Regions from separate parts of the Bradyrhizobium sp. HKCCYLRH1030 genome, predicted to be linked through region 3. Evidence: predicted binding sites of a transcription regulator. Region 3 holds the regulator's gene; each other region holds the start of a gene.
What was found. The regulator LexA, encoded in region 3, represses DNA repair genes until DNA is damaged. The targets are predictions, from matches to a motif close to TGTTCNNNNTGTGTTCNG.
Positions count from the first base shown of each region.

Region 1: ACQR1E_RS08460 (YifB family Mg chelatase-like AAA ATPase) is a predicted target of LexA. The motif match lies at 4,082-4,099, and genes of this name have one in related genera.
Region 2: ACQR1E_RS00865 (single-stranded DNA-binding protein) is a predicted target of LexA. The motif match lies at 7,210-7,227, and genes of this name have one in related genera.

Region 1 covers NZ_JBNPUY010000002.1:670,307-680,707, forward strand. Annotated here, with positions in the region: gene ACQR1E_RS08450 (ATP-binding protein) at 1-1,775, opposite strand, end outside; gene ACQR1E_RS08455 (hypothetical protein) at 1,913-2,392, opposite strand; gene ACQR1E_RS08460 (YifB family Mg chelatase-like AAA ATPase) at 2,496-4,034, opposite strand; gene ACQR1E_RS08465 (DUF2336 domain-containing protein) at 4,268-5,338, shown strand; gene ACQR1E_RS08470 (outer membrane lipoprotein carrier protein LolA) at 5,358-6,119, opposite strand; gene ACQR1E_RS08475 (DNA translocase FtsK) at 6,316-8,793, opposite strand; gene ACQR1E_RS08480 (aminotransferase class I/II-fold pyridoxal phosphate-dependent enzyme) at 8,805-10,019, opposite strand.
Region 2 covers NZ_JBNPUY010000001.1:187,388-197,788, reverse strand. Annotated here, with positions in the region: gene ACQR1E_RS00900 (peptidylprolyl isomerase) at 1-411, opposite strand, end outside; gene ACQR1E_RS00895 (peptidylprolyl isomerase) at 706-1,269, opposite strand; gene coaD (pantetheine-phosphate adenylyltransferase) at 1,338-1,832, opposite strand; gene ACQR1E_RS00885 (hypothetical protein) at 2,126-2,383, shown strand; gene gyrA (DNA gyrase subunit A) at 2,474-5,218, opposite strand; gene ACQR1E_RS00875 (DUF2306 domain-containing protein) at 5,390-5,788, opposite strand; gene ACQR1E_RS00870 (HD domain-containing protein) at 5,803-6,435, opposite strand; gene ACQR1E_RS00865 (single-stranded DNA-binding protein) at 6,552-7,049, opposite strand; gene ACQR1E_RS00860 (outer membrane protein) at 7,512-8,267, shown strand; gene ACQR1E_RS00855 (outer membrane protein) at 8,460-9,215, shown strand; gene ACQR1E_RS00850 (outer membrane protein) at 9,479-10,264, shown strand.
Region 3 covers NZ_JBNPUY010000001.1:67,330-77,730, reverse strand. Annotated here, with positions in the region: gene ACQR1E_RS00315 (bifunctional diguanylate cyclase/phosphodiesterase) at 1-1,099, shown strand, start outside; gene ACQR1E_RS00310 (S41 family peptidase) at 1,334-2,668, opposite strand; gene ACQR1E_RS00305 (alpha-hydroxy acid oxidase) at 3,089-4,225, shown strand; gene ACQR1E_RS00300 (HAD family hydrolase) at 4,271-4,900, shown strand; gene ACQR1E_RS00295 (hypothetical protein) at 5,359-5,628, shown strand; gene ACQR1E_RS00290 (hypothetical protein) at 5,754-6,017, opposite strand; gene ACQR1E_RS00285 (alpha/beta fold hydrolase) at 6,016-6,717, shown strand; gene ACQR1E_RS00280 (molybdopterin molybdotransferase MoeA) at 6,849-8,060, shown strand; gene lexA (transcriptional repressor LexA) at 8,266-8,964, shown strand; gene ACQR1E_RS00270 (hypothetical protein) at 9,239-9,679, shown strand; partial or broken gene ACQR1E_RS00265 (ComEC/Rec2 family competence protein) at 10,073-10,401, opposite strand, start outside.

The sequences.
Region 1 (10,401 bases), on a different contig from region 3:
ATGACCGTGCCGTCGGTGTCGAAGCTCACGCGCGCGGCGAGCGATGCGGCCCGCAGCGGCTTGACGAGATAGCCGTTGAATGGCGCCCCCGGCGCCAGCTCGTGGCGGCTCGCTGGTGTCACCAGCACGATCAGCCGCGTCGTATGATGTTGCGCGACCCCGCCCACACGCAGCGATTCATCGCCGCCGATGCTGTCGTCGACCAGCACGGCGTGCCAGGCGCGTTCGGGCAGCAGGGCCTCCGCCACCTCGGCCTCGGCGACCAGGCAGGTCTGCGCGCCCCAGTTCTGCAAGCGCCGCTCGATCAGCTCGGCCTGCAGCCCGGCCGGCGCGACCAGCATGATCGACCGTCCTGCGAGATCGGGGCCGCGGAAGCTGTTCTGCTCGCCCCGCTCCAGCGCCGGCGGCAGCGGCACCGACACCTCGAAGGTCGAGCCGGCGCCGAGCGCGCTCTGCAGCGCGATGCGGCCGCCCATCCGCTTGACGATCCGGTCCGAGATCGCAAGGCCAAGCCCGGTGCCGCCGAAGCTGCGCGCGACGCTGTCGTCGGCCTGCTCGAATTCGCGGAAGATCCGCTCCTGCGCGTCGGCTGCGATGCCGATACCGGTGTCGCACACTTGGAAGCTGATCTCGTTCGGCCAGATGCCGGGCTCGGCGATCAGGGCAACGCCGCCCGTCGCGGTGAACTTGATGGCGTTGCCGGCGAGGTTGAGCAGCACCTGGCGCAGCCGCGCGGCGTCGCCCGTCACCCAGGTCGGCAGCCGCTCGTCGAGATAGGCCGCGATCTCCAGTTGCTTGGCCTGCGCCCGTGGCGCCAGCAGCTCGGTGATCTCCTCGATCAGCGCCGCCAGCGAGAACGGCTGCGCCTCGAGCGCCAGCTTGCCGGCCTCGATCTTGGAATAGTCGAGCAGCTCGTCGATCAGCGACATCAAGGCCTCACCCGAGGTGCGGACCGCCTTGGCGTAGGTCGTCTGCTCCGGCGTCAGCTGCGTTTCGAGCAAGAGTCCGCTCATGCCGAGGATGCCGTTCAGCGGCGTGCGGATCTCATGGCTGGCCATCGCCAGGAACCGCGACTTGGCGCGGTTCGCGGCATTGGCCTGATCGCGCGCGTCCGCCAGCGCCCGCTCGGTCTCGGTGCGGTCGGTGACGTCGCGGCCGACACATTGCAGCACGGCGGGCTGGCCGGCGTCGGAACGCACCAGCGCCTCGCGCCACGCGATCCAGCGCGGCCCGATCGCGCTCTCGATGCGCTGGTCGTGGACGCGCGTGCCGTTCGGCTCCAGCGCGCTGTCGCCCTGCTCGATCAGCTCGAAGGTGAACGCGCTGCCGAGCAGGTTGTCGCGATCGAGCCCCGCCATCCGGCAATAGGCGTCGTTGACGAAGATGATGCTGCCGCCGTGCTCGCGCATGACGATGAGATCGCCCTGCTGCTCGAACAGATTGCGGGCGCGCTGCTCGGCTTCCTGCAGCTCCCAGTTCCGGTCGGCCAGCACCTCGTTGTGGAGCGCAATCTTGTGCATCTTCCTGGCGACGAAGCGCAGCCGCATGCTGAGCGTGGCCAGGCCGACGCAGGCGAGCGCGAACAGGAAGCTGGCTCCGATCGCGAACGTGTGCGGGTTATAGCCGGAGTTGTCGGAGATGCTGGCCTTGATGAAGCCGTACGCGCCGCCGAAGCCGGCGGAGAAGATCATCAGCGAGCGCAGGATGGCGAAGATGGTGCGGTGACGGCGCATGAACCGGCGCAGGCGCAGCCTGACGTGAAAAATCGGTCCCATCTCGATCACCCCCGACGATTTCGATCCCAATGTCATGGCCGGCCCGCACCATGCGGCGTCGGTATTGCTGAGACTTTGAAAGGTCATGCACGCGCGATGAAGCCGTGCTGAGATGGTGAACCGGGCGTTAGCCCGGCTCACGGAACCGGATCGGCCGGCGGTGAGTCGTGGCTGCGCGCCGAGACGATCAGCCCGGCGGCGTCTTGCGCCGTGGCGTGGCTGGAGCGGACGTGGATGCGATCGTCGGCGTGAGCATCTGCTGCACTGTCCTTGGCGAGATGGATCCGGAGCGCGCCAGGATGCGGATCGGCGGCGATCGCGACGACCGCAGTCGCGGCAGTCATGCCGCAGCCACGATCCTCCTTGGTGAGCACATCGTCGACCGCGACGAAATCGGCCGTCTCCGGACTGTCGGCCAGCGCCACGCTGATAGTGGCGAGCGCCGGGTCATCGGTGAAGTCGACATGGAGATCGGCGGTAAACGGCGCCGAGCCGAGCGAGACGCTGTCGGCACCGACGGCAATGCAGGGCTGCGGGGAGGGCGCCAATTCGAGTCTGGCGATGACAGCGGCCGCGATCAGCGGCACAGCCGAGACGAGGACCTTGAAACGCAACATGATACGCACCGACGCGGCAGGCCTGAGGACAAAACGCGGGCCTTATGGTTGTCGGAGCGTAAAGAGAAGCCGTTACCAGAGTGTTGAGGGGGAGGGGGCGCCTTTACGCCGCATGCCGGCTGTCCTCCGCCAGCGCGCGATACGACAGCGCCTCGGCCAGATGCAGCCGGCCGATCGCATCAGTGTGGTCGAGATCGGCGAGCGTCCGCGCCACGCGCAGGACGCGGTGATAGCCGCGGGCGGACAGCCGCATCGTCTCGGCGGCTTCGCGCAGCAGCTTCTGGCCGGGCGCATCCAGCCTGGCGACCTCGTCGAGCACGGCGGTGGGGGCCTCGGCGTTGGTCCGGATGTGCGGCAGGCCGGCCTTGGCGTAGCGGGCGCGCTGCAGGTCGCGCGCGGCGGCGACGCGGGCGGCGACCTCGGCCGAGCCTTCCTTCGACGGCGGCAGGATGAGGTCGGCGGCGGTGACGGCGGGGACCTCGATGCGCAGGTCGATGCGGTCCATCAGCGGGCCGGAGATGCGCATCTGGTAGTCGGCGGTGCAGCGGTCGATGCGGCCGCGCTTGCAGGCGTAGCCGGGCTCGAAGGCGTTGCCGCAGCGGCACGGATTCATCGCCGCGACCAGCATGAAGCGGGCAGGGTAGGTGACGCGGTGGTTGGCGCGCGAGATCGAGACCTCGCCGTTCTCGAGCGGCTGGCGCAGCGAATCCAGCACGCGCGGATCGAACTCCGGCAGCTCGTCGAGGAACAGCACGCCCTGATGCGCCAGCGAGATCTCGCCGGGGCGGGCGCGCAGGCCGCCGCCGGTCAGCGCCGCCATGCTGGCGGAATGATGCGGGCTGCGGAACGGCCGGCGCGACGTCAGCGCGCCACCCTCGATCTCGCCGGCCACCGAGGCGATCATCGAAACTTCCAAGAGCTCTGCCGGCGACAGCGGCGGCAGGATCGACGGCAGTCGCGCCGCCAGCATCGACTTGCCGGCGCCTGGCGAGCCGATCATCAGCAGATGATGCCCGCCGGCGGCCGCGATCTCCAGCGCGCGCTTGCCGCTCTCCTGGCCCTTGATGTCGCGCAGGTCGAGCAGGCTGGCGGGCGCCTCCTGAATTTTCGGCTGCGGCCGCGACAGCACCTGCGTGCCCTTGAAGTGGTTGGCGATCTGGATCAGCGAGCTTGCCGCGATGATCTGCAAATCGGGGCTCGCCCACGCCGCCTCGGCGCCGCAGGCGGCCGGGCAGATCAATCCTTCCTCGCGCGCATTGGCGCCGATCGCCGCCGGCAGCACGCCGGCAACTGGCGCGATGGAGCCGTCGAGCCCGAGCTCGCCGAGCACCGTGAAGCCGCCGAGCGCATCCGGCGGAATGGCCCCGATCGCAGCCATCAGCCCGAGCGCGATCGGCAGATCGTAATGGCTGCCTTCCTTCGGCACGTCGGCTGGGGCCAGGTTGACGGTGATGCGCCGCGCCGGCAGCGCGAGGCCGGAGGCGATCAGCGCAGAGCGGACCCGCTCGCGCGCTTCCGACACCGCCTTGTCCGGCAGGCCAACGATGGCGAACGCCGGCAGTCCGGGCGCGACCTGGACCTGCACGTCGACCGCGCGGGCCTCGATGCCCTCGAAGGCGACGGTGGAAACGCGCTGGACCATGATGCCCCTCCCGGGCAAGGAGGCTAGCGGAAGCCGGCATCGTTCGCAAGAACAATACGGGAACATTGTCGTTGCCGCGCTCTGTCGCAATCCATTAACGACAGCCGCGTGGGGTTGCAGCTCCGTCCGCTGCGCTTAACGCCCCTTTAGTCCGGCCTTCGCATTCTTCCTCAATTGATGATCGACCCGCGCCTCCGTCACAGCCGGGGGAGGCGCCCAACGAGGGACGTGTGATGCCTCCAGCGCCTGCGGCAGCTCCGACCGCCAAGACGCCCGCCGGTGATGCACGGACGGTGTCCGAGCTCGCCACCGACATGCTACGCCGGACCACCAGCCTGTTCCTGGCCGGTCCGCGGCCGGCGTCGACCGAGCAGCTCGATCTCTACGATCAGATGTTCGCCCGGCTGATGCCGCAGGTCGCGACCGAGCTGCTGGCCGAGCTGAGCATGGCGCTCGCCGGCGTCGAGCGCGCGCCTTACGCGACGGCGCGGATGCTCGCCGTTCACCCCGAATTGCGCGTCGCGGGGCCGATGCTGGCCAAGGCGGCGGTGCTGACCGAGCGCGATCTCGCCGAGTTCATCCGCACCGGCAGCCCGGCGCATCTCGTCGCGATCGCCAGCCGCAGGGGCATCGGCGACAGCCTCACGACGCAGCTAATCGCGCGCGGCTTTCCGGCGGTGCGCATGGCGCTGGCGCAGAATCTTTCCGCGCGGCTGTCCGAGGACGGCTATCGCAGCCTGTTCAAGATCGCCGAGCGCGACGAGGATCTCGCCGAGAAGCTGGCGCTGCGCACCGATCTGCCGGCCAAGCTGTCGCGGGCCTTCGTCGCCGCGGCCAGCGAGGGCGCCCGCGCCCGCTTCATCAAGGCCGCACCGCCGGCGACCCGCGCCACCCTTCAGGCGACGCCGACGCGCTCGCCCGGCGCGGCGATGCGCGCGATATGGGATTATCAGCAGGTCAAGGCCGAGGTTGCCGCCCTCAGCCGGACCGGCAAGCTCGGCGACTCCGCCGTCAACCGCTTCTGCGCCACCGGCGATTTCCCTGCCGTGATCGCAGCGCTGGCGCTGCTCTGCGTCGTCACCATCGAGACGATCGAATCGCTGCTGGAGGAGGACCGCATCACGGACCTGCTGCTGGCCTGCAAGGCCGCGCGGCTGAGCTGGGCGACGACGTCGATGATCCTGCGCGACCGGCCCGGCTGCGACGCGCTTCCGGCCGATGACCTCGAAGAGGCGCGCAAGCGCTTCGAGAAGCTCGCACTGTCTGAAGCGCAATGGAAGGTGCGCGGGCTCGAATCGCGCTGAGCGAGCGCGAGAGGCGGCGTCAGCCCGGCGGTGTGCTCGGATAGGCCGTGAAGTCGATCTTGAACATCGCCGGATCGAGCTTCTTGGTCGTATCCAGATTGTAGACGGCAATCGTGGTGTCGTAGCCCTGCGGATCGGTCACGGTCCACTGCTTGAGCTGGCCGTCCTTGGCGCCGAGCATCAGCATCAGCCGGCTGGTGCCGATCAGGGCCTGCTTCTCCTCGATCGTGATCGTGACGTAGAGGTCGTCGGCGGCGACCGCGATCACGTTGGTGTCCTTCAACAGGTCGATGCGGTCGGACAGCAGATAACGCAGCGGCGTCTGCGACAGCGGATAGACGTCCTGGGTCGCGAGCTTGCGGTCGCGCACCACCAAGGAAGAGCCGTCGGCGATGATGTCGATCGGCGTCGGCGGCTCGTATTCGAAGCGGACCTTGCCCGGCTTCTGGATGTAGAAATCGCCCTTGGTCTTGCTGCCGTCCGGGCCGACCTGGACGAAGTTCCCGACCAGGGTCTGCAGCGACGACAGATAGGCGCTGACCTTGGCCGCCTGCGCCTTCTGGTTGGCGTCGAACGAGGTGAAGATGCTGGCCGGCACGTTGCGCCGGGGATCGGGAATGACCGGATTGGGCGGGGCCGTCTGGGTGGTCGAGGGGCTCTGGCCGGCCCGCTGCTGGTCGGAGGCGCTGAGCTGGGAGCCGCTCTTCGGGCCTGATTTCGGAGCCGGCGTGCCCTGCGCGGCGGCGTGACCGGACGCACCGGCGACAGAGCATATCGTCACGGCGCAGGCGACCAGCCAAGCGCCGATCCGGCGCCCGCGCCAAGCTGCGTGATACGAAAACGTGCTGTTCAACAAGGAGCTTTTCAAAACGACGTCCTGAGGTTTTACGCGTTCTATCCCGGTTCGGCCGGGCAGCGTGATCGTAATCGCGTGAAGATCGGGCACCGAAGCGGCGTTTCTGCGGCCATCGGGGCCGTCAGAACCCGCCTTCCTCCTCGGGCACGAGGATCTCGCGCTTGCCGGCGTGGTTGGCCTGGCCGACGATGCCTTCCTGTTCCATCCGCTCCATCAGCGAAGCGGCCTTGTTATAGCCGATCTGCAGCCGGCGTTGAATGTAGCTGGTGGAGGCCTTGCGGTCGCGCTTGACCACGGCGACCGCCTGGGAGAACAGGTCGTCGCCGCCGCCACCGCCGCCCATGCCGGTGGCATCGAACACGGCGCCATCCTCCTCGCTCGGCTCCTCGGCGGTGACCGCCTCGAGATATTCCGGCGAGCCCTGTGCCTTGAGATGCTTGACGACCTTCTCGACCTCCTCGTCGGAGCAGAACGGGCCGTGCACACGGCTGATGCGGCCGCCGCCGGCCATGTAGAGCATGTCGCCCTGGCCGAGCAGTTGCTCGGCGCCCATCTCGCCGAGAATGGTGCGGCTGTCGATCTTGGACGTGACCTGGAAGGAGATGCGGGTCGGGAAGTTCGCCTTGATGGTGCCGGTGATGACGTCGACCGACGGGCGCTGCGTTGCCAGGATGACGTGCAGGCCGGCGGCGCGCGCCATCTGCGCGAGGCGCTGCACCGTGCCCTCGATGTCCTTGCCGGCGACCATCATCAGGTCGGCCATCTCGTCGACGATGATGACGATGTAGGGCAGGGGATCGAGGTCGAGCTTCTCTTCCTCGTAGATCGCCTTGCCGGTCTCCTTGTCGAAGCCGGTATGGACGGTGCGCGTCAGCTCCTCGCCCTTGGCGCGCGCTTCGCCCAGACGGGCGTTGTAGCCGTCGATATTGCGCACGCCGAGCTTGGCCATCTTCTTGTAGCGTTCCTCCATCTCGCGCACGGCCCATTTCAACGCGACGACGGCCTTCTTCGGATCGGTCACGACCGGCGTGAGGAGATGCGGAATGCCGTCATAGACCGACAGTTCGAGCATCTTCGGGTCGACCATGATCAGCCGGCACTGGTCCGGCCGGAGGCGATAGACCAGGCTCAGGATCATGGTGTTGATGGCGACGGATTTGCCCGAGCCGGTGGTGCCGGCGATCAGCATGTGCGGGGTGCGGGCGAGATCGATGATGATGGACTCGCCGCCGATGTTCTTGCCGAGGCACAGCGGCAGCTTGGCGACGCTCTCGGTCGCCTCCTTGGCCACCAGCAGCTCGCGCAAATACACCTTCTCGCGGTGCGCGTTGGGCAGCTCGATGCCGATGGCATTGCGGCCGGGCACGACGGCGACGCGCGCCGACAGCGCGCTCATCGAGCGGGCGATGTCGTCGGCGAGGCCGATGACGCGGGACGATTTGATGCCCGGCGCCGGCTCCAGCTCATACAGCGTGACGACCGGGCCGGGATGCGCCTTGACGATCTCGCCGCGCACGCCGAAATCCTGCAGCACGCCTTCGAGCGCGCGCGAATTGGCCTCCAGCTCGCTCTTCGACAGCGGCTGGCGATCGGAGGATTTCGGTGCCGCCAGCATCGAGACCGAGGGCAGGTCGTATTTGTCGTTGGACTTGCGCGCCGGCGTCTTGGCCGCGGGCTTCTTGCGGGCGCGGGGAGCGGGCTCCTCCTCCTCTTCGTCGTCCTCGCCCTCGTCGGCCTCCTCCTCGTCGCCGCCGTCCTCGTCCATCTCGGGCGCGAGCGTCGGCCTGCCCTGGCCGCGCCCCAGGCTCGGCTCCTGCCGGCCTGCGGCGGCGGCGCGCGGCTGCGGTCCGCTCGACACCAGCGCGCGGTAGGCCGTGCTCAGGAACCAGACGACCTGCGCCTTCGCGCTCATGATGGCGTGGAACACCCAGCCGAGCCGGATCGCCTTGCGGTCGTCGTCGTCCTCGGGATCGGCCAACGGCGTGTCGTCGTCCTCCTCCGCGAGCAGGCTCGGATCGGCTTCCTTCGCGCCCATGCCGCCGGCCACCAGCAGGCAGCTGATCATCGCAACCAGAAGAAGGGTGCCGAGCACCAGCCGATAGATCACACCGGGCGGTCCGAACACCACTGCTGGCGCGCGCACCAGGGCGTCGCCGACCACGCCGCCGAGGCCGGTCGGCAGCGGCCAGGCATGCGAGCGCGGCCAGCAACTGGCGAGACCGGCGGCGATGATCGCGCCGAGCACCCAGGCGCCGAAGCGCAGCGCTTCTCGATCGAACGGCCGGTGCGTCATCATGCGCCAGCCGCGGATCGCGATCGGTAGGATGACCATGATCGCGCCGAGGCCGAAGATCTGCATCAGGAGATCGGCGCCGATCGCGCCGGGATAGCCGACGATGTTGCGGATCGCGCGCGAGTTGGCGTGGCTCAGGCTCGGGTCCTGCACCGACCAGGTGATCAGCGCCGCCGCGGCGATGCCGGACAGGCCGATCAGCGCGAGGCCCGCGAGCTCGCGCAGCCGCCGCACCAGCGCGTCGCGCAGCGACGTCGGCAGGTGGTTGACCAGGGGAATGACTCGTTCGATCGCCGGCATCTGCATCAGCCCCGCGATTATCCCAGGACCTCGACCAGCCGGTGCAACGCCTCACCGGTGGAGTCGGCGTCGGCCACCAGCGCCAGCCTGATGTAGCCGAGACCCGGATTGAAGCCGTCGGCTTGCGGCCGCGCCAGGTAGCTGCCGGGCACCACGCGCACGCCGGCGTCGCGATACAGCCGCACCGTCACCTCCTCGTCGCCGCCGCGATTCGCCACGTCGAGCCAGACGCAGAAGCCGCCATCAGGGCGCTTGTAGCCATAACGGTTGCTGATGATCTGGTCGGCGAGGTCGAACTTGGCGCGGTACAGCCGCCTGTTCTCCTCGACATGCGCCTCGTCGGCATAGGCGGCCACCGCCACGTGCTGCAGCGGCACCGGCACCTGCGGCGCCGCGATGTTGCGCAGCTCGTGAAAGCCCGCGAGGAATCTGCGATCGCCGGCGGCAAAACCGATGCGCATGCCCGGCACGTTGGAGCGCTTCGACAGCGATTGGAACGCGACGACGTTGGTGTAGTCGGGCCCGGCATGCTCGAGCATGCTGCCGGGCGCCGCCTTCGTGTAGATCTCCGAATAGCATTCGTCGCTGAAGATCAGGAAGCCGTAAGCGTTGGCGAGCTGGACCAGCTTGCGCATGTAGTCCGCTGATGTCACCGCGCCTTGCGGGTTGGCCGGCGTCGCGAGGTAGAACGCGATCGTGCGCGCCAGGGTCGCCTCGTCGATCGCATCGAGATCGGGCAGGAAGCCGTTGTCGCGCGTGGTCGGCAGATAGATGGAGTCGCAGCCGGCGGTGCGGGCGCCGACGCCATACACCGGATAGAACGGGTTCGGCATCAGGATCGCCGGCCGTCCGCGGCGCGGGCCGACATGGCGGAGCGCGGCATGGGCGGCGAAGAACAGGCCCTCGCGGCTGCCGTTCAGGACCAGAATCTCGTGCTCGGGATCAACAGCGCGCGGCAGCGCGAATCGGCGCGACAGCCAGCCGGCGGCTGCCTTGCGGAACGGCTCGATGCCCTTGGCGGCCGGGTAGCGGCCGAACTCGGCGATGTGCTGGGCCAATACAGGCCCGACGAAGTCCGGCACCGGATGCTGCGGCTCGCCGACGGCGAGTGTGATCATCGGCTTGCCCGGCTTGTAAGGGGCGAGCAGCTCGTTCAGCCGCGCAAACGGCGAGCGTTCGCTCTCCGAATGGCTGGCGCCAGCGGGCGCGGGGGATGAAGCGGTCATTGCCATACGTAAAACGCGCGCCAAACCAGTGGAAGCCGCCGATCGCCCATGAACCGGTGCCTGTCTGGTCACCATAGGTGGGGCGAGGTTAAGACGCGATTAACCATCGGCGCTGCCGCCCGTTTTGATCGGTTTTCCCGCCCCGATCCAGAGGCAATTTCGCAACAGCGGCGGACATTGTGGTGATTCGGGTGGGGCGGCGGGAACCGTAGGAGGGCAAGGCGGCCGCCGAAGGCGGCGGCCTGCACACCGCCGCGCCGCGCATTCGCGCTCAGACCGTGGGCATGGCGCTGCCGCGACCTCGGATGGAGCCGCGGCACGACCGCCTCCGCCCATCCTACGGGCCATCGGCTCGCGCGCGAGGGAAAACGGGCGGCCCGGTGCGCCG
Region 2 (10,401 bases), 120 kb from region 3:
CGGCTCGCCGCGCTTGATCTTGTCGACGTTCTCCATGCCCTCGGTGACCTTGCCCCAGACCGTGTACTGCTTGTCCAGGAAGCGGGCGTCGTCGAAGCAGATGAAGAACTGGCTGTCGCCAGAATCAGGATTGGCCGCACGCGCCATCGAGGCGGTGCCACGAACATGCGGCTCGGCGTTGAACTCGGCCTTCAGCTTCTTGCCGGAGCCGCCGGTGCCAGTGCCCTGCGGGCAGCCGGTCTGCGCCATGAAGCCGTCGATGACGCGGTGGAAGACGATGCCGTCGTAGAAGCCCTCGCGGACGAGCTCCTTGATGCGCGCGACATGGCCGGGCGCGAGATCGGGACGCATCTCGATCGTGACGGGGCCCTGAGTGGTCTCGAGGATCAAGGTATTTTCGGTCACAGCCATTCTGGTCTCTCGGTTTTTGTAGAATTGACGGGGGTCAGGACAAAGCAAATCCTGGGTCTGAAATGTCGCGGCGCCTTCCCATGTGCGGCCGTCACCCCTCCTGACGGCAATCCGAGCACGACGAGGCCCGCGATGCTGGCCCAGAATAGACCCAATGCGCTTAAAGCTGAAGCCACCGGCCCTGTCGATGTGACAGGGCGGCAGAATCGGCATGCCTCCGTGACGTGGCAAAAGGTTCCTTAAGGCCCGGGGGAACCCGGGCGCGAGACCCGGGCATGCCCCTGCTCTGCCTGCCTACTTGATGTCCGAGGCGACCTGAACCTTCACCATCTTGTCCGGATCGGTGACGGCACCGCCCGACGAGCCCGCAGGCGCCTTCTTGAGCTTGTCGACGACGTCCATGCCCTGCACGACCTCGCCGATCACGGTGTATTGGCCGTTGAGGAAGGACGCATCGCCGAAGCAGATGAAGAACTGCGAGTTGGCAGAATCGACGCTGTCGCCCCGGCGCGCCATGCCGACGGTGCCGCGCTTGAACGGCGTGCTCGAAAACTCCTGCTTCAGGTTCGGGTACTTCGAGCCGCCGGTGCCATTGAAGTTCTGGCCGTCGCCGGTCTGCGCCATGAAGCCGTCCATGACGCGGTGGAACGGCACGTTGTTGTAGAAGCCTTCGCGCGCCAGCGTCTTCAGTCGCTCGGCATGCTGTGGCGCCAGATCGGTGCGCAGCTTGATGATGATGCGGCCCTTGGTGGTGTCGATGACCAGGGCATTCTGCTTGTCGAGGCCGGCAGGCAGCGACTGGGCCAGCGCCGGCAATGCGAACACGAGAGCAAAGACGAAAGCGAGAGCGCGGATCATGGCAACTCCGATGACATGAGACGATGAGGCGAGGAAGGCACCGCCGGAAGCGGCCGGTGCCCGAAGGATCACTTGAACTTGGCCTTGAGACTTTCGGCCACCGACGGCGGCACGAAATGCGAGATCTCGCCGCCCATGGCGGCGATCTGGCGAACCAGCGTGGCCGCGATCGGACGGACACCCACCGAGGCTGGAACGAACACCGTCTGGACCTGCGGTGCCATGGTCTGGTTCATGCCGGCCAACTGCATCTCGTAGTCGAAATCGGTACCGTCGCGCAGGCCCCGGATCATCATGATCGCACCGGCCTTTTGCGCGGCGGTGACGGTCAGATTGTCGTAGGTCGAAGCCTCGAAGCCGCAGCCCGCCGCGGCTGCGACGGGACCGAAGATCTCGTGCGCCATCGCCAGCCGCTCCTCGGTCGAGAACAGCGGCTTCTTGCCGTGATGCACGCCGACCGCGACGATCAGGCGATCGCAGAGATGAACGGCCTGCCGGACCACATCGAGATGGCCGTTGGTGACGGGATCGAACGAGCCCGGATAGAGCGCAATGCGTTGCATGCGCCCGTCCTATACCGCCCGGAACAGGCCGGCAAGCCGCCGTCAGGCCCGCTGGCGTGGCTGTGATGAGCAAAGAGCGGCCGAGAGACCGCACCGCAATGAAATGGGGTGCGACACCGGGGAGCCGGAACTGTGGTCGGCTACCGCGATTGTTTCATCGGAACTCGGGACACGAAACACGCTCGCGCCGAGACGAAACCAATTCGCCCGTTCCGCGAAGACGTCTCGAAACCCGAACTGATTATCAAATCCTTAACGAACAACGGGCCGAACGGCCCAGACAGGGGACCGTCATGATCAAAGCGCTATCTGCAGTCGCAGCGGCCGGCTTGGTGGCTGCCGGCATCACCCTCCTGCCCGGCTTCGCTCCTCAGGTCGAAGCCAGCGTGCCGCGTCCGCTCGCCAAGGCGGACCGCCTGGACATTCGACCGATCGGCCGCGACTGCTCACAGCAGGCCTGGCCGAACTTCGAAGCGGGCTGCCTGCGCAGCGCCGGAACCCGGGGGACCATTCGTGAGGCGCGGATCATCGGAGTCGACCGGACGCAGTGAGGAGAGAGCGAATAGCGAATAGCGAATAGCGAATAGCGAATAGCGAATAGCGAATAGCCCGAAACCTGATTCGTCCCTATTCGCTACTCCCTATTCGCCATTCGCCGGCTCGCTCGCCCCGTTGCCGTTCTCGGCCTCCTCGCCGATATGCTCCACCGACACGACATGCTCATCATCGGCGGTGTCGAACACGATGACGCCCTGGGTCGAGCGTCCCGCGATGCGGATGCCGTCGACGGGGCAACGGATCAACTGCCCCTTGTCCGTCACCAGCATGATCTGATCGCCATCCTCGACCGGGAATGAGGCGACGAGCTTGCCGTTGCGGTTGTTGACGGACATCGCGACGATGCCTTTGCCGCCGCGGCCGGTGGTGCGGTACTCGTAGGACGAGGTGCGCTTGCCGTAGCCGTTGACCGAGACGGTCAGCACCACCTGCTCCTGCGCCGACATCTCGACATAGCGTTCCTGCGACAGCTGGATCGCGCCAGCGGCCGCCTCCTCGCCCTCGGTCTCGACCGGCTCCTCGGTGGCAGCATCGCCCGACATCGCCCGGCGCATCTTCAAGTACGCCGTACGCTCGTCCGAGGTCGTTTCGACATGGCGCAGGATCGACAGCGAAATCACCTTGTCGCCGCCGGCGAGCGCGATGCCGCGCACGCCCATCGAGGTCCGCCCGGTGAAGACGCGCACGTCGGTGACGGGGAATCGGATGCACTGCCCGCCCGACGCCGTGAGCAGCACGTCGTCACGCTCGGTGCAGATCTGCACGTTGACGATCTCCTCGCCCTCGTCGAGCTTCATCGCGATGATGCCGGAGCGGCGCACGTCGACGAAATCCGACAGCTTGTTGCGGCGGACGTTGCCGCCGGTGGTGGCGAACATCACGTCGAGATTGGCCCAGGAGGATTCATCCTCCGGCAGCGGCATGATCGTGGTGATGCGTTCGCCCTGCTCCAGCGGCAGGATGTTGATCAGCGCCTTGCCGCGCCCGTTGGGCGCCGCGATCGGCAGTCGCCAGACCTTCTCCTTGTAGACCTGGCCGCGCGACGAGAAGAACAGCACCGGCGTGTGCGTGGAGGCCACGAACAGCCGGCTGACGAAATCCTCCTCGCGGGTCTGCATGCCCGAACGGCCCTTGCCGCCGCGGCGCTGCGCCCGATAGGCCGACAGCGGCACGCGCTTGGTGTAGCCGGCATGCGACACGGTCACGACCATGTCCTCGCGCTGGATCAGGTCCTCGTCCTCGACCTCGCCTTCCTGCTCGGCGATCACGGTACGGCGCGGCGTGCCGAACTCCGCCTTGATCGCGGCGAGCTCGTCCTTGATGATCCCCTGCACCCGCGCCCGCGAGCGCAGGATGTCGAGATAGTCGTTGATCTCGACCTTGAGCTTGTCGAGCTCGTCGGAAATCTCTTCACGGCCGAGCGCGGTCAGGCGCTGCAGACGCAGGTCGAGAATCGCCTTGGCCTGCTCGAACGACAGCCGGATGGTACCGTCCTCGGCGAGGCGATGACGCGGATCGTCGATCAACGTGATGATGGCCTCGACGTCGCGCGCCGGCCAGTCGCGCGACATCAACGCCTCGCGCGCGGTCGCAGGATCGGGCGAGGTCCTGATGACCCGGATGACCTCGTCGATATTGGCCACGGCCACGGCGAGGCCGACCAGGATGTGGGCGCGGTCGCGCGCCTTGTTGAGCAGGAACTTGGTCCTGCGCGTGACGACACGCTCGCGGAACGCGACGAAGATCGTCAGCAGGTCCTTCAACGTCATCGTCTGCGGGCGGCCGCCGTCGAGCGCCAGCATGTTGGCGGCGAAGCTCGTCTGCAGCGGCGTGAACTTGTAGAGCTGGTTGAGCACGACGTCCGGCACGGCGTCGCGCTTCAGCTCGACGACGACGCGGTAGCCGTCGCGGTCGCTCTCGTCGCGCAGGTCGGCAACGCCTTCGACCTTCTTCTCGCGCACCAATTCGGCGATGCGCTCGACCATCGTGGCCTTGTTCACCTGGTAGGGAATCTCGGAGATGATGATCGCCTCGCGATCCTTGCGGATCGTGTCGATCGTCACCTTGCCGCGCATCATGATCGAGCCGCGGCCCAGATGATAGGCCGAGCGGACGCCGGCGCGTCCAAGAATGATGCCGCCGGTCGGGAAATCCGGCCCCGGAATGATGTTGATGAGCTCGTCGATCGTGAGCGCGGGATTGTCGATCAGCGCGATGCAGGCATCGATCACCTCGCCGAGATTGTGCGGCGGGATGTTGGTGGCCATGCCGACCGCGATGCCGCCGGCGCCATTGACCAGCAGGTTCGGATATTTGGCCGGAAGAACCGACGGTTCCTTGTCCGAATTGTCGTAGTTCGGCTGGAAGTCGACGGTGTCCTTGTCGATGTCGTCGAGCAGCGGGATCGCCGACTTGGCGAGCTTCGCTTCGGTGTATCGGTAGGCGGCCGGCGGATCGCCGTCGACGGAGCCGAAATTGCCCTGGCCGTCGATCAGCGGCACGCGCATCGAGAAGTCCTGCGCCATGCGCACCATGGCGTCGTAGATCGACTGGTCGCCATGCGGATGGTATTTACCGATGACGTCACCGACCACGCGCGCGGACTTGACGTATTTCTTGTCGGGCGTGTGCCCCTGCTCGTACATCGAATAGAGGATGCGCCGATGCACCGGCTTCAGGCCGTCGCGCGCATCGGGCAGCGCTCGCGACACGATCACGCTCATCGCGTAATCGAGGTAGGAGCGCTTCATCTCATCGAGGATGGAGACGGGACGAATGTCGGAAGGTCCGCCCGGCTCGCCGGGCTTCTCATCTTCTTTATCGGACAAAGGGGATACCGGTCGGTTTTGACACGCGAAAATCGCTTGGAATCATATAGCGCAGGAGCGTGCCGCAGGCCACCCCCAAGGCGATCCGAAGAGCGCTTTTTCTGCTCGCCTTTCCAGTCACTTAACCGGTTGCCGCGGCCGCCCATGGCAGGCTCCGGGAACCGTCTTCGGCTACGGCCCGAAGACGACCTTGTGCATGATGCGTCCCGGCAGCAGCGTGAACAGTCCGGCGATCACCAGGGCGCCGGAAAACAGCATGATCATGGCCCGGCGATGGGCCGCCACCCGGTGCCGGTGCGCAGCCCACACCGCCAGCGGCAGCACGGCCAGCGTGTAGATCGACAGCAGGTGGATCGGGCTCCATAGACCGACCAACCGGATGGTGTGAATCCAGAACGAACTGGCTGCAACGGCAACCATGAGCGCGACCCAGATCCAGCCGACCGTTCGATGCGGCACGGTCCCCTTCGGGGCGGCGAACTGAACGAGCCCGAGCGCGAACGCCGTCATCGCGGCGACGGCGTGCAGCTGGACGGCGGGCTCGGCGTCGAGCAGCGGCGCGAAGCTCATGGCAGCCCCCAGAGCTAGATCGCAGCCCGCAGCTCGTGCAGACGTTCCTTGATTGCGTCGACATCCACGCTGCCAGCACGCATCTTGGCTTCGGCTTGGCCTTTCACCAGCCCGCACAGTTCGACGAGCATGGCGTCATGGGCGCATACCGCGTCCATCTTGGTGTAGACGAGATCGTACTCGACGGGCTCCCAGGTCCCAAGATCGGCAAGGTTGTGCTGCATCTGAACCTCGAGGTGATCGAGCGCCGCGGCGAACTTGGCCTCCGCCGTGAGCTTCGCCTCAAATTCATGGAACAGGTCGAATATCTCCTGCCCGCCTCCCCCGGGCAAGCGCGACCGGATGACTTCGATCGCCTCGCGCTCCTTGGCGACCTTGGCATCCTTTCGGCTGCCGGTCTCGAAGAAGGGGACGTCTCCGACCAGCGCCTCGACGAGGTCGTGGACGATGATCATCTTCAGCACGCGATCGATCTTGACCGGTCTTTCGAGATGACGGTGCACGAGCAACGCGAGCAGAGACATGCTCCAGCTATGCTCGGCCACGCTCTCGCGGCGCCCGTCAGACAGCCAACTGTGGCGCAACTCGCGCTTCAGGCCCTCGGCGAGCCGATAGAAGTCGAGGGTCCTTGCCACAGCCTCCATCATCGCACCAACCTCGCACGATCGCTTGCAGCACCCCGGCCGGCCCCCTCGGATGACCGCCGGCCTGCCGTCCAGACACGGGCAAGCCGGCTCGCATCAGCAGCGTCCGCGCGCGCGCCTCAGAACGGAATGTCGTCGTCCATGTCGCTGTTGCGTCCGCCACCGCCCGCCGAAGCAACCGCGCGGCGCGGCGGCGCCATCGACGGACCGCTGCTGCCGAAATCACCGCCACCCATGTCATCGGAGAAGCTGCCGCCACCGCCGCCCCGGCCATCGAGCATCGTCAGGGTGGAGTTGAAGCCCTGCAGCACGACCTCGGTCGAGTACTTCTCGACACCGCTCTGATCGGTCCATTTGCGGGTCTGCAGCGCGCCCTCGATGTAAACCTTGGCGCCCTTCTTCAAATACTGCTCGGCGACCTTGCAAAGACCCTCGTTGAAGATCACCACGCGGTGCCACTCGGTCTTTTCCTTGCGCTCGCCGGTCGCCTTGTCGCGCCACGTTTCCGACGTCGCAATGCTCAGATTGGCGATCGGCCGCCCATCCTGCGTGCGCCGGATCTCGGGGTCCTTGCCGAGGTTGCCGACCAGAATCACCTTGTTCACACTACCCGCCATCACCACTCTCCCGCGGTTCTCGATCATCGGACCGGCCGTCCACACCGGCCTCACGGCGTCCGGTGGCTAACCCTTCCTCTCGCGGCGGACCCTATACGGTTGCCGCGCGGTCCACCCGCCCTGTCCATTGCTTATCCACATATAGCAGGCGGAAGGCCACTGTTCCAGTTTTGTTCGCGCCCATATGTCTACAACCGTGCGTCGAGTTCCACGGAACTCGATGGAACCGCAAGTTCTCGCAATGGAACCCGGAAAAAGTTCCCTTATTCACGAAAAAGGGATTAACTTTCATTAAGTTAGCCAGCCTCACTTCCTCCTCGGCTGTGGCTTTTGGGAGACGGTATCCAGGGTTGAATCGCGTATATTTGAGGATGGATTGGGGCCGCAAGCGTGGTCGCACCAACTTCACAGACGAGCGTCTCCGGGGACCATTTTGGAGACGCCCAACGCGGGAGACTTGGGATGAAACGAATTTTTCTCGGAGCTGTCAGCTTGATGGTTTTGGGGGCGCTGACGCCGGCGGGAGCCGCCGATCTCGCCGCCCGCCCGTACACGAAGGCCCCGGTGATGGCGCCGGCGCCGCTTCCGACCTGGGCCGGCTTCTACCTCGGCCTGCAGGGCGGAGGCGGCTGGGGCCGCAGCAACGAGACCTTCTTCGGGGCGCCGAATACGGCGATCTTTGCCGGCACCCAGAACTATGACACCAGCGGCGGCTTCGTCGGCGGTGTGGTCGGCTACAACTGGCAGGTCGACAACATCGTGTTCGGTCTCGAGGGCGACTATCACTGGGCCGACATCAACGGCCGGTCGGGCGTCGTCAACGCCGGTCTCGGCGATACCTACTTCACCAGGCTGCGCGGCTTCGGCGACATCAAGGGCCGCCTCGGCTGGGCTGCGGGTCCGGCGCTGTTCTTTGTCAGCGGCGGCGCTGCCGTCGGCGATCTCCAACACCGCTACGACGCAGCGCTCAATGGTGGCGCGGCGAATAGCTTCGCTCAGAACAACTGGCGCTGGGGTTGGACGATCGGCGCCGGCGCCGAGTACATGTTCGCGCCGAACTGGTCGGCCAAGGTCGAATACAACTATCTCGACTTCGGCAAGAGCTCGATTCAGTACAGCGCGGTTCCGGCCAATCGCTCCGAGTGGAGCGACACCGTGCACACCGTCAAGGCGGGCGTCTCCTATCACTTCGGCGGCCCGATCGTGTCGCGCTACTGATTGCACGCAAAAAGCGAATATGTCGAAAGGCCGGCCTCGCGCCGGCCTTTTTTGTGTGCCAGAACCGGCACTTGCCGAGCCGTTGTGTCCTTTGGGTGACGGCTTTTTACGGCGGAAGGAGCTATCAACGTCCGGCGGGTGGGCGTTGGTGAGAGCGTGCGTGCGGGCGTCGGACGTGGTTTGGGGAATGCGATGAGAAGGCTGTTGCTGGGGGCGACAACTTCGCTGGCGCTGGGGATTGCGCCGGCCATCGCTGCCGATCTGCCCGCGCGCACCTTCACCAAAGCGCCTGCGATGATCACGACGATCTATGATTGGAGTGGCTTCTATATCGGCCTGAATGCCGGTGGCGCAGCGGCCCGCACCTGCTGGACCAACAAGGTCAGCTTTGCCGGCGTGGCCGCAACCAACGCGGAAGGCTGCCATGATGCGACCGGCGCGCTGGCGGGCGGCCAGATCGGCTATCGCTGGCAGGCTGGCGGCTGGGTGTTCGGCATCGAAGGTCAAGGCAACTGGGCCAACCTCAAGGGCAGCAACACCAGCCAGTTCGCCCCGGCCGTGACCAACCAGACCAAGATCAACGGCATCGGCGTGTTCACCGGCCAGATCGGCTATTCCTGGAACAACGTGCTCTGGTACGTGAAGGGTGGCGCCGCGGTCGCGGGTGAGAAGTACAACGGCCTCTCCACGGCCACGGGCGTGGTGCTCGACGTGTCCAGCGCCACGCGCTGGGGGGCTGCGGTCGGGACTGGTGTCGAGGTCGGCTTCGCCAAGAACTGGTCGGTCGCAGCCGAATACGAGCACCTGTTCATGGGCAACCGCACCCTCGGCTTCTCGGGTGTTCCCCTTGGAGCCGCGGGCCGGACCGATGCGGTCGGCCAGGACGTCGACATGGCGACGGTCCGCGTGAACTATCGCTGGGGCGGTCCCGTCGTTTCCAAGCACTGACCCTCGAGGGCTGACACTCGGGATCTCACGCGGCGGCGCTTGCCCGGCCTGTCGTCACTCACGCTGTGACACAGCTCCCCCGTCGGCACTGGCAGTCGCCGTCTTTACCCGCGCTTAAGCACGATCGGTACATCCCGCCACGCGGCTCGTCCCGGTCACGAGTTTGGAAAGCAGTCTCCCTTACAACCAGCCACAGGCCACCTTCGCGTGGGCCCGGATCGGAGGGATCCGGAGCGTGGTGTATTGGGACTGGGGAGAGACGAATGCAGAAGACGACCTTGATCTTGACCGCAAGCGCCGCGGCGCTGGGACTGGCGCCGGCCTCGGCGGCCGACTTCGCGACGCGCCCTTACAGCAAGGCGCCGCCGCCGGCCTATGTCACGCCGCTGCCGAGCTGGGCCGGGTTCTACCTCGGCGTCAATGGCGGCGCCGACTGGAGCCACAATTGCTGGACGCTCAACCGCGTCGGCGGCGTGGCGGTCGTGCCGACCCAGTCCGAAGGCTGCCACAACGCCTCGAGCGGCCTCATCGGCGGCCAGGTCGGCTATCGCTGGCAGGCGGCGAGCTGGGTGTTCGGCGTCGAGGCCCAGGGCAACTGGACCGACCTGAAGTCGTCCAATGCGAGCACGGCTGCGCTGGCCGCGGGCATCACCAACACCACCACGACCGATGCGATCGGCCTGTTCACCGGCCAGGTCGGCTACGCCTGGGGCAACGTGCTCTGGTACGTGAAGGGCGGCGCCGCCGTCACCCACAACAAATACACCGGCACGGCGAATGCGGCCGCGCCCTTCCCGGTCGGCACGCTGCTGGATTCCGCCAGTGAGACCCGCTGGGGCGGCACCGTCGGTACCGGCGTCGAGTTCGGCTTCGCGCCGAACTGGTCGGTCGCCGTCGAGTACGACCACCTGTTCATGGGCTCGCGCGACATCAGCTTCCCGGCCACCGCAACCGTGCTGTCGCGCGTCGATACCATCAAGCAGGACATCGACATGGCGACCGTCCGCGTGAACTATCGATTCGGGGCGCCGATGGGCACGCGCTACTGAAAAAAGCCGCCGCTCGCACGCATTCGGAAAGGCCGGCCGTCGCGCCGGCCTTTTTCGTGTCAACAGCCCGGCAGCGTCGCGGCGTTTTTGTGCTAAATATATGATATATAACGCTTTTTAATTTCTGTGGCGGGCGC
Region 3 (10,401 bases):
CACCGCGGGGTTCGTCGCCCGCCTTGGCGGCGACGAGTTCGCCGTGGTCCAGACGGCGATCCGCAACCGGGAGGATGTCGAACAGCTGATCGAGGATATTCTCGGCGCGATCCGCGCCCCGCGTGACTGCCTCGGCCATCAGCTCACCGCCGACGCCTCGATCGGCGTGGCGCTGATCCCCGAGCACGGCACCGATCTCGACCAGATCATGAAGAACGCCGATCTGGCGATGTACGCCGCCAAGGCCGCGGGACGCCGCACCTGGCGCTTCTTCGAGCCCGAGATGGACGCCCAGATCAAGGCGCGCCACCAGCTCGAGGTCGACCTGCGCCAGGCCATGGCCGACGATCGACTCGAGGTCTACTACCAGCCTTGTCTGAGCCTGCAGGACGACCGCATCGTCGGTTGCGAGGCGCTGGTGCGCTGGAAGCATCCGACCCGCGGCGCCGTCTCGCCGGCCGAGTTCATTCCGATCGCCGAGGACACCGGCCTCATCAACCTGCTCGGCGAACGCGTCCTCCAGGTCGCCTGCACCGAGGCGGTGAGCTGGCCGGACGACATCCGGCTCGCCGTCAACGTCTCGCCGGTGCAGTTCAAGAGCGGCACCCTGGCGCTCAAGGTCGCCAATGCACTTGCGACCTCCGGCCTGCCGCCGCATCGGCTGGAGCTCGAGATCACCGAAGCGGTGCTGATCCGCGACGACGACGCGCTCGACACCCTGCACCAGTTGCGCGCGCTCGGCGTCCGCATCGCGCTCGATGATTTCGGCACCGGCTATTCGAGCCTCAGCTATCTCCAGCGCATTCCGTTCGACAAGATCAAGATCGACCGCTGTTTCGTCAAGGACATCACCGAGAGCGAGGGTTCCGCGGCGATCGTCCAGGCCGTGGTCAACATCGCCGCCATCCGCAAGATGTCGACGACCGCCGAGGGCGTCGAGACCGAGGCGCAGCGGCAGGTGCTGAAGCGGCTCGGCTGCTCGGAGATGCAGGGCTATCTGTTCAGCCCTCCGAAGCCCGCAGCCGACGTGCGGCAATTGTTCGCCGCGCAGCGCGCCAATCCCTCATCCGGCCGCCGTTCGCGCTCGGACGCCGCCTGAGCCGGTTCCGAACCGATAAATACCGTTGCAATTTGAGGCTTTTCCGCAAGCCAGATTCAAACCCTGCCGACCGGTCGTGCCTTGAAGTCCACGGCTCCGCCATGATCTACGGGACACAGACGGACATACTCCGTGTTCGCCTGTACACACTGGTCGAAAACCACGGCGGGACGGCCTCAGGGCCGCCCCGTCGGGTGTGAGCATCGCAAGCCGCGCACCCGCCCGCTTCGCAGATCAGTTCGGCACCGCCGCCTTGGCGCGGACGTCAGCGTTCACCGTGACGCCCCGCAGCACGTTGAATGCGGCGTGCAGCGCCTTGTCGTCCTTCTCGTCCGGCGGAACGTAGGACTGCGAGCCGGTCTGCTCGGTGCCGTCGGGCGCCGAGAGATGGCCGCGCATGCCGGCCTCACCCTTGAGATCGCCGCGATCCTTCAGCTCGTCCGGCACGTCCTGCTTGACCTCGATGTCCGGCGCGATGCCCTGCGCCTGGATCGAGCGTCCCGACGGCGTGTAGTAGCGCGCCGTGGTCAGCGCCAGCGCGCCGTTGCCGGCGCCGAGCGGAATGATGGTCTGCACCGAGCCCTTGCCGAACGAGCGCGTGCCGACCAGGGTCGCACGCTTGTGATCGTGCAGCGCGCCGGCCACGATCTCCGACGCCGAGGCCGAGCCGCCATTGATCAGCACCACCAGCGGCTTGCCCTTGGTGAGGTCGCCGCCGCGCGCGGTGAAGCGCTGCGTCTCCTCCGGATTGCGGCCGCGGGTGGAGACCACCTCGCCCCGCGGCAGGAATGTGCTGGAGACCGACACGGCCTGATCGAGCAGCCCGCCCGGATTGTTGCGCAGGTCGACCACGTAGCCGGCGAGCTTCTCCTGCGGGATCTCCTTGGAGATGCTGGCGACCGCCTTGCGCAGACTCTCGGTGGTCTGCTCGTTGAAGGATGTGATGCGGATATAACCGATGTCGCCGCCTTCGGTGTGATAGCGCACCGGGCGCACCTTGATGATCTCGCGCGTCAGCGTAACGTCGAGCGGTGCGTCCTTGCCCTTGCGCATGATGGTGAGCTTGGTCTTGGTGTTGACGCCGCCCTTCATCTTGGCGACGGCCTGCTCGAGCGTCAGTCCCTGCACCGCCTCGCCGTCGATCTTGGCGATGAGATCGCCCGAGAGAACGCCGGCCTTGGACGCGGGCGTGTCATCGATCGGCGCGACGACCTTGACCAGGCCCTCCTCCATGGTGACCTCGAGACCGAGTCCGCCGAACTCGCCGGACGTGGTCTCCTGCATGTCGCGCCAGGACTTGTCGTTCATGTAGCGCGAATGCGGATCGAGCGAGGACACCATGCCGTTGATGGCGCCTTCGATCAGCGCGGGATCGCTCGGCTTCTCGACATAGTCGGCGCGAACACGCTCGAACACCGCGCCGAACAGATTGAGCTGCGAATAGGTGTCGGCCATGCCGGCCGCGGCCTTGGCCTTCGCAACGAGTTGCGCGCCGTCGGGACCCGTGACCATCAGGGTCAGCCCGACGCCGGTCATCGTGCCCGCCAAGAACAGCCAGTTTTTTCGCATTGTTTGCTTCCCGAGCGTTTGTTGGATGGCCGGCCGATCAAATGGTCCGCACGCATCGCCGGCGCGATTTGTGTTGCGAACACACACCACATTTCCGGTTTCTTCAAGGCCGATATTGCGCCGCCGTACCGGGGCCCGACCGCCGGCGCTCGCATCCGAAATGGACGTTCACAGGCTGAAATCAAGCTCAAGGCTGCGCCGGCGCCGGGCCCGGCTGAACATACCCCGTCTTTCACGGACACCCATGATCACAATTCGACGAGCCGTGTACCACGCCGCGATTTGATGGCCTGGGCCTGCGGGGCGCCGCTCCCCGCGCGCGCCCGGGAAGCTCGAGTTCGGAATGGCTTGCTCCCGGCCCGCTCGATGGGCAATGCTCCGCAGCAAAACCGCAAGCATGACAGTCGCTGGGAGGCAAACATGAACCAACGGACCCCGATCGAGGCCGGGTGGCGGAACGTCGAACTCGGCTCGAGCGACGAGAAGTTCCAGAACCTGCACGAGCTCATCCGCAAGGCGCGCGCCCAGCTCAACCAGAACGCCTGGGACTACATCATCGGCGGGGCCGAAACCGAGACCACGCTGCGCCGGAACCGGATGGCGCTCGACGAGATCGCGTTCCGTCCGCGCGTGCTGCGCGACGTGTCCAGGGTCGATGCCTCGGTTGAAACTTTCGGACGCAAGCTGCGCCTGCCGGTGGTCATGGCCCCGGTCGGTGCGCTCGAAATCTTCGATCCGGCAGGGGCGGCCAGCGTGGCCCGCGGGGCGGGCCGATTCGGAGCCGCGCACATGCTGAGCTCGGTGTCGGAACCCGGGCTGGAGAAGACCGCCGAGGCCGCGCCCGACGCGCTGCGAATCTTCCAGCTCTATGTCCGCGGCGACGACGCCTTCGTCGAGGACTATGTGAGCCGGGCGGTCGCCAACAGCTACACCGCGTTCTGCCTGACCGTCGACACCGCCCATTACAGCCGGCGTGAGCGCGACATCGCCAAGCGCTACGTCCGCGAAAGCCGGCTGCGCGCGACCGGCGGCGACCACCAGAAGGCGCTGAGCTGGCACACCGTCAAGCTGATCAAGGACAAGTTCAAGCTGCCGCTGATCATCAAGGGCATCGCGACCGCCGAGGACGCGCAGATTGCGGTCGATCACGGCGTCGACTGGATCTACGTCTCCAACCATGGCGGCCGCCAGCTCGACCATGGCCGCGGAGCCATGCATGTGCTGCCGGAGATCGTCGCCGCCGTGAAGAGCCGGGCAAAGATCATGGTCGACGGCGGCTTCTGCCGCGGCACCGACATCGTCAAGGCGATCGCCTCCGGCGCCGACCTCGTCGGCATCGGCCGGCTGCAATGCTGGGCGCTCGCCGCGGCCGGCGAGGACGGCATCCTGCGCATGCTCGAGCTGCTGGAGGACGAGGTGATCCGCACGCTCGGCCTGCTCGGCGTCACCTCGTTCGCGGAGCTGAACGCGTCCTATCTGCATCCGGCGGCCGCCACCAACCTGCCGAGCGTGGTCAGCGCGTTTCCGCTGGTCGACATCGAGCCCTACCGGTATTGAGGAGGCGCCGCTTCCGTCCCACGCAAGGCATCGTCGACCCGCCCCATGCCCGCCTCCGCTCTCCGCCCCGGCGTCGCCGACGCGCTGCTGTTCGACCTCGGCCGCGTCGTCATCGACATCGATTTCGTCCAGGTGGTCTCGCGCTGGGCAGCGCATGCCGGCTGTCCGCCGGAGCGCATCGCCGCGCGCTTCGTGCGCGACGAGATCTATCACGGGCACGAGCGCGGCACCGTCTCCGATGCCGCGTTCTTCGCCAACCTGCGCCGGCAACTCGGCATCGACATCACCGACGCGCAGTTTCTCGACGGCTGGAACGCGATCTTCGTCGGCCCGATGCCGGGCATCGCCCCGCTGCTCGCACGCGCGGCTTCGAGACTGCCGCTCTATGCCTTCTCCAACACCAACCAGCCGCACATCGATCACTTCTCGCCGCGCTATGCCGACCTGCTTGGTCACTTTCGCGAGATCTTCCTGTCGTCGTCGATCGGCCTGCGAAAGCCGGATGCCGAGGCGTATGATCACGTGGTGCGGGCGATCGGCGCGCCGGCCGAGCGGATCGTTTTCTTCGACGATCTCGCTGAAAACATCGACGGCGCGCGAACGAGCGGGCTGCAGGCGGTGCTGGTGCGCTCGACGGCCGACATCGCCGCGGCGCTGGAGGCGCTCGGGATCTGATCGCGTCGCGCAAGGGTGCGTCATGGCCAGCGGCGTGACGTTCTGAAAGGCTGCGCTCGCAATGACGGTGCCCACTCGTGCAAAATTGTTCTCGCGACACGATGTGCCCGAGCTTTGCTGCTCTCATTTCACCCTCCTCCAATCGGAGGGCGCAGGGAATGCCGGGCTGCAGGCCGCAACCCATGGCCCGCCTGCAGAAAAAAAGCAGGCGGCAGTCACCACAGGTCCAGCCGACATCCGGCATTCCCTGCGCGATGGTCTTCACGCTTATACGCGATCTCCCCGGTGCCCGGCTTGTTGGCCACCGTCGCCGACGGGATCATCAGCACCCTTCGGCTTGGCATCAGCTTCGGGATGCCAGGACCACGCGACTTCACGTCCGCGCCATGCCGTTCGTCCGCGCGCCATCAGGGCACGCTGCGACACGTCGCGGCCACCGCATCCCGCGCTCCACGTCCGTGACGATCGCGAAGCGCCCCTCCTGTCGAGCACGGGACCAAATCAGCATAGCAGCTTTTTCCGAAAAAGCGAATCCTAAATGCGACCGCCGGCAACGGCGCCATCCGGCCCGTCTCCCGCCACATCCGCTGGCCGCAGACGAGCCGGCGCCTAAGCGCATCGGCATCGGCGGCGAGATCGTCAAGATCGCGCCGTGCTCGATGACCATCGTCGGTACGCTCGCCGATTGGTCGCAATGGACCGGCGTGACCTTCGACAGCTCGGGCTAGATCGAGGTCCCCGGTGCTCTCGTGCCCGTGCTCGCGTCGGTCGAGCACGACCGTGCCGCCTATGTCGAGCCGAATGTCTGGATTCGGCATCCGCTCTGACGCGGTGCAGGTCGTCCGCGCGACGATCAACGCGCCGGCACGACGCGCTCGTTGAGAAATCCGATCACCACGTCGAACGCCTGCCGTCGATTCCGCTCCATCAGGATCATGTGCGTGCCCTGCCCGATCTCGACCAGGCGCTTGTATGGCGCGCTCACGAGGCGAACGAACAGGTCGTGCGCCATCCCGAAGCGGACATCCACATCCCATTCCGTCGCGAGCACGAGAACCGGGCAGTCGATCGTGCTGGGATCGTAGATCGGCTGGTCCACGGTCCAATGCTCGTCCATGTGGCGCGTGCAGATCGAGGGCGTCGCGGCAACGCATATGACGATCGCCTATGACCGGCGCGGATTTGGTGAGACGGTCGCCTATGAGGAAGCTCATTCTCCGGTCGAGGACCTGCTCGCCGTCGTCGACGCGCTCGCGCCGGGGCGGCCGGCGACGCTGATTGCCTGCTCGCAAGGAGGCCGCATCGCGCTCGACTTCGCGCTTCGCCATCCGTCACGTATGGCATCGCTGGTGCTGATCGCACCTTCGATCAGCGGCGCGCCGGAGCCGGTCTATCCACCGGAGATCAAGGCGCTAACGGCGTCGTTGGCCGCTGCCGAGGCCGCACAGGATTGGGATCGGGTCAGCGCTATCAAGACGCATCTGTGGGTCGACGGTCCCTTGCAGCGCGAGGGACGCATCTCCGGCGAGCCGCGCGAGACGTTCCTGAAGAAGAACGCCGCCGCACTCCGCGCGCCGCCAACCGGCGCGACTCTCGATATGGCACCAGCCTTCCCGCGCCTCGCGGAGATCGTCGCGCCATCGCTCGTCATCTGGGGGGACTTGGACTTTCCTCACATCCAGCAGCGAAGCAGGCTGCTCGCCGCAACAATGCCGAACGGGTCAGGACATGAGCTGGCCGGAACGGCGCACCTGCCGAGCCTGGAACGTCCGCAGGAGGTCATGCGGTTGATTGCGGACTTTCTCGCGCGATCGTGAGGCAGCGGCCCGGAAACGGCCCACAGCAGACGGTCAGAACGCAGGGAGCGGCCTAGGCCCTTGGCCGCGCCGTGCGCGTTCGGTTAGAAGGCGATTCATTCGATCTGCCGTCTCCGTCCGAAGGAACTCTCATGGCCCTGATGCCGGTGTCTGATGCGTTGTCCGCCGTGCTCGCCGGCGCCGAACCGCTGGCCGAGGAGCAGGTCGGGCTGGACGAAGCGTTTCACCGCATCCTGGCGCGGGACCTCGCGGCGCTGCGGACGCAGCCGCCCGAGGCGATGTCGGCGATGGACGGCTATGCCGTGCGCGCGGCGGACGCCGCCCAGGCCAAGGCGCGGCTGAAGGTCATCGGCGAGGTCGCGGCAGGGCGTCCGTTCGATCGCGTGGTTGGACCCGGCGAGGCGGCGCGGATCTTCACCGGTGGCGTTGTCCCGGAGGGCGCGGACGCGGTGGTGATCCAGGAGGACACGATCGCCGAAGACGGCCACGTCGTGATCACCGAGGCCGCGATCAAGGGCCGGCATATCCGGCCGGCGGGCGTCGACTTTCACCAGGGCATGGTGCTGCTGAAGTCCGGGCGCCGGCTCAGCGACCGCGACCTGTCGCTGGCGGCCAGCATGAATCATCCGGCGCTGCCGGTGCGGCGCCGGCCGAAGGTGGCGCTGCTCGCCACCGGCGACGAGCTGGTGATGCCGGGCTCGACGCCCGGCCCGGGCCAGATCGTCTATTCCAACGGCTACGCCTTGCGGGCGCTGGTGCGCAACGAGGGCGGGACCCCGATCGATCTCGGCATCGCCGCGGATACGATGGAGGCGACGATCGCCGGCATCCGCCGGGCCCGCGAGGCCAAGGCCGACATCCTGATCACGACCGGCGGCGCCTCGGTCGGCGATCACGACCTGGTCAAGCAGGCGCTCGAAGCCGAGGGCGTCGAAATGGCGTTCTGGAAGATTGCGATGCGGCCGGGCAAGCCGATGATGCACGGACGGCTCGGCGACATGAGGGTGATCGGACTGCCCGGCAATCCGGTGTCGTCCTATGTCTGCGCCATCCTGTTCCTGGTGCCGCTGATTCGGCGGCTGCTCGGCCGTGACGAGGCCGTGATGCCGCGCGAGACCGCCCTGCTCGGCCGCGAACTGGGGCCGAACGATTCGCGCGAGGACTATCTGCGGGCGCAGCTCGAAGAGCGCGCCGACGGCACGCTGATCGCCACGCCGGTGACGCAGCAGGATTCGTCGCTGCTCGGGAATCTCGCGCTCTCGCAGGCGGTGGTGATCCGGCCGGCGTTTGCGCCGAAGGCGCCTGCCGGCAGCCCGTGCGAGATCCTGCGCCTGCCGAACTGAGCCGCTTCCCCGGTAAAGCCCGGTCTGTTCATCATATTTTTAGGATTGCGGAACACACATCGAACATATAGTGTTCGTTCATGATTTGTTTTTAGTATGTTGCGGGCGACGCGATGACGGTCCGACTCCAGGGCGCTCTCAGCCGGTTTGTGCGCGAGGCGCAGCTCTTGGACTCGGACGACAACAAACCGGGGACCAGGTCGAGATGCTGACGCGCAAACAGTACGAACTTCTGCGGTTCATCAACGAGCGGCTCAAGGAAGCCGGCGTGCCGCCGTCCTTCGACGAGATGAAGGATGCGCTCGATCTGCGCTCGAAGTCCGGCATTCATCGCCTGATCACGGCGCTTGAGGAGCGCGGCTTCATCCGCCGGCTGCCGAATCGCGCCCGCGCGATCGAGGTGATCAAGCTGCCCGAGCTGTCGCAGGCCGCGGGCAACCGCCGCGGCTTCACCCCATCGGTGATCGAGGGCAATCTCGGCAAGGTGCGCACCAGCACTCCCGCGCTGGACGATGGCGAGCGCCCGGTCGCGGTGCCGGTGATGGGCCGCATCGCCGCCGGTACCCCGATCGAGGCGCTGCAGACCCGCAGCCACACCATCAGCGTGCCTGCCGACATGCTCGGTAACGGCGATCACTACGCGCTCGAGGTACGCGGCGACTCCATGGTCGATGCCGGCATCCTCGACGGCGACATGGCGCTGATCCAGCGCAACGAGACCGCCGACACCGGCGACATCGTGGTGGCGCTGATCGACGATGAGGAAGCGACGTTGAAGCGCTTCCGCCGCCGCGGCGCATCGATCGCGCTGGAGCCGGCCAACACCGCCTACGAGGTACGCATCCTGCCGCCGAACCGGGTGAAGATCCAAGGCAAGCTGGTCGGGCTGTACCGCAAGTACTGATCGCGAATGGGATCGGTCGATCGGCGGCGGGCGCACGCGCTTTCGCCGCCGATCGGAGGCTGCCCAGCAAAATACGTCACGCGCGAATGCACCTCATGATGTGCAGCGCGGCATGCTCAAACGCTTGTGATCGGCCGCGGGCACACGCGATGCAGATCAGCGCAGAATTGCCGCGAAGCGCGCGCTAACATCACCATCGATGTCCACTCTGATAGAGGCCTGCGCCTGTCCGGGGGGAGCGTGGGTCGGCTATCTCTCAACGAGGAGCGATCCGATGTGTGACTACAGCCTCCATGCGGTTGCGTCCCGTCCCGCCAAGGTCGGCGAGACGTTGATCTCGATGACCTTCCGTGGCACCGCCACCCGCGGCTTCGCGCTGGAGAGCGAGCCGACCGTCGCAGTCTGCATGCTGCCCGGCACCGAGTTGGCCTTCGCCGAGGACGTCCGCTACGACAGCCGCTGGCTCTGGACCCGGACGATCCGCGAGCGCGTCGCAAAGTTCAACAGCATCGAGACTCACATTCCCGATCGCCATCACGACGCGATCGAATTCGCCGACGGGCGCCACGTGCTGGTGACCCAGCTCTGCGAGGGTCAGCGCGTCACCGTGCTGCAATTGCCGGTCAGCAAGCAGCCGGCGGAGCGACGCCCGGACATCGCCGAGGACGTGCCGCCTTCGCAGGCCACACCGATTCGCCGCATCAGCATCACCTGAGGGGTCTCCGCATCGGCATTTCTCTCGGTCGTGAGCGAGCTTTCGACCGTGGGAGATTTGGGTTCTGCAAGCGCAAAGTCCTCTCGGGCGAACCGCACGCCCCGGCATCGCATCGGATAGGAACGACATCCCTCGGCCGCCATGATGTGCCGGGGGAGCCTGCCGCCGTGGTCAACAAGATCGATTGGAACAAGGCCGCCGGGATCACCGAGCCCCGGTGCGATATGCTTGTGTTCGGATGGCTGACAGTCACGGCTGACGACATCGCCATCTGGCAACGCTATCCGCGCGCTGCGTTCACGCTGGCCGAAAGCCCCGCGCTGTTCGATGGACCTGGCAACATGGACCTGGCGACACCGAGTATCATCTCGGCACGTTCGAGCTGCCCGGCACTCAGTCTTCCTCGCCCTGCTCCGTCTCCGGCGGCGTCGCGTCCTGAGGCCGCGCGGCCGGCGCGCGCGGCGTCAGCGTCGTGTCGAACTCGCCGGCCTCGGCGGGCGCCGGCCACCATGGGCGGTCAGTGCCGCCGGCGCGCGCCGGCGTGACGGCGAAGCTCCTGCCCCGCCGCACCAGCATCAAGGCGCCCTGCTGCCGCAGCCGCTCGCGATCGATGACGGCCGCCGCGCAGGATGACGGCGCGGCGCGCGCGGTGACGATGAGCGCGGCACGGGCGCAATCATCGGCGAGCGCCTCGGCGCGCAGGGTCAGGGCGGCGATTCGGC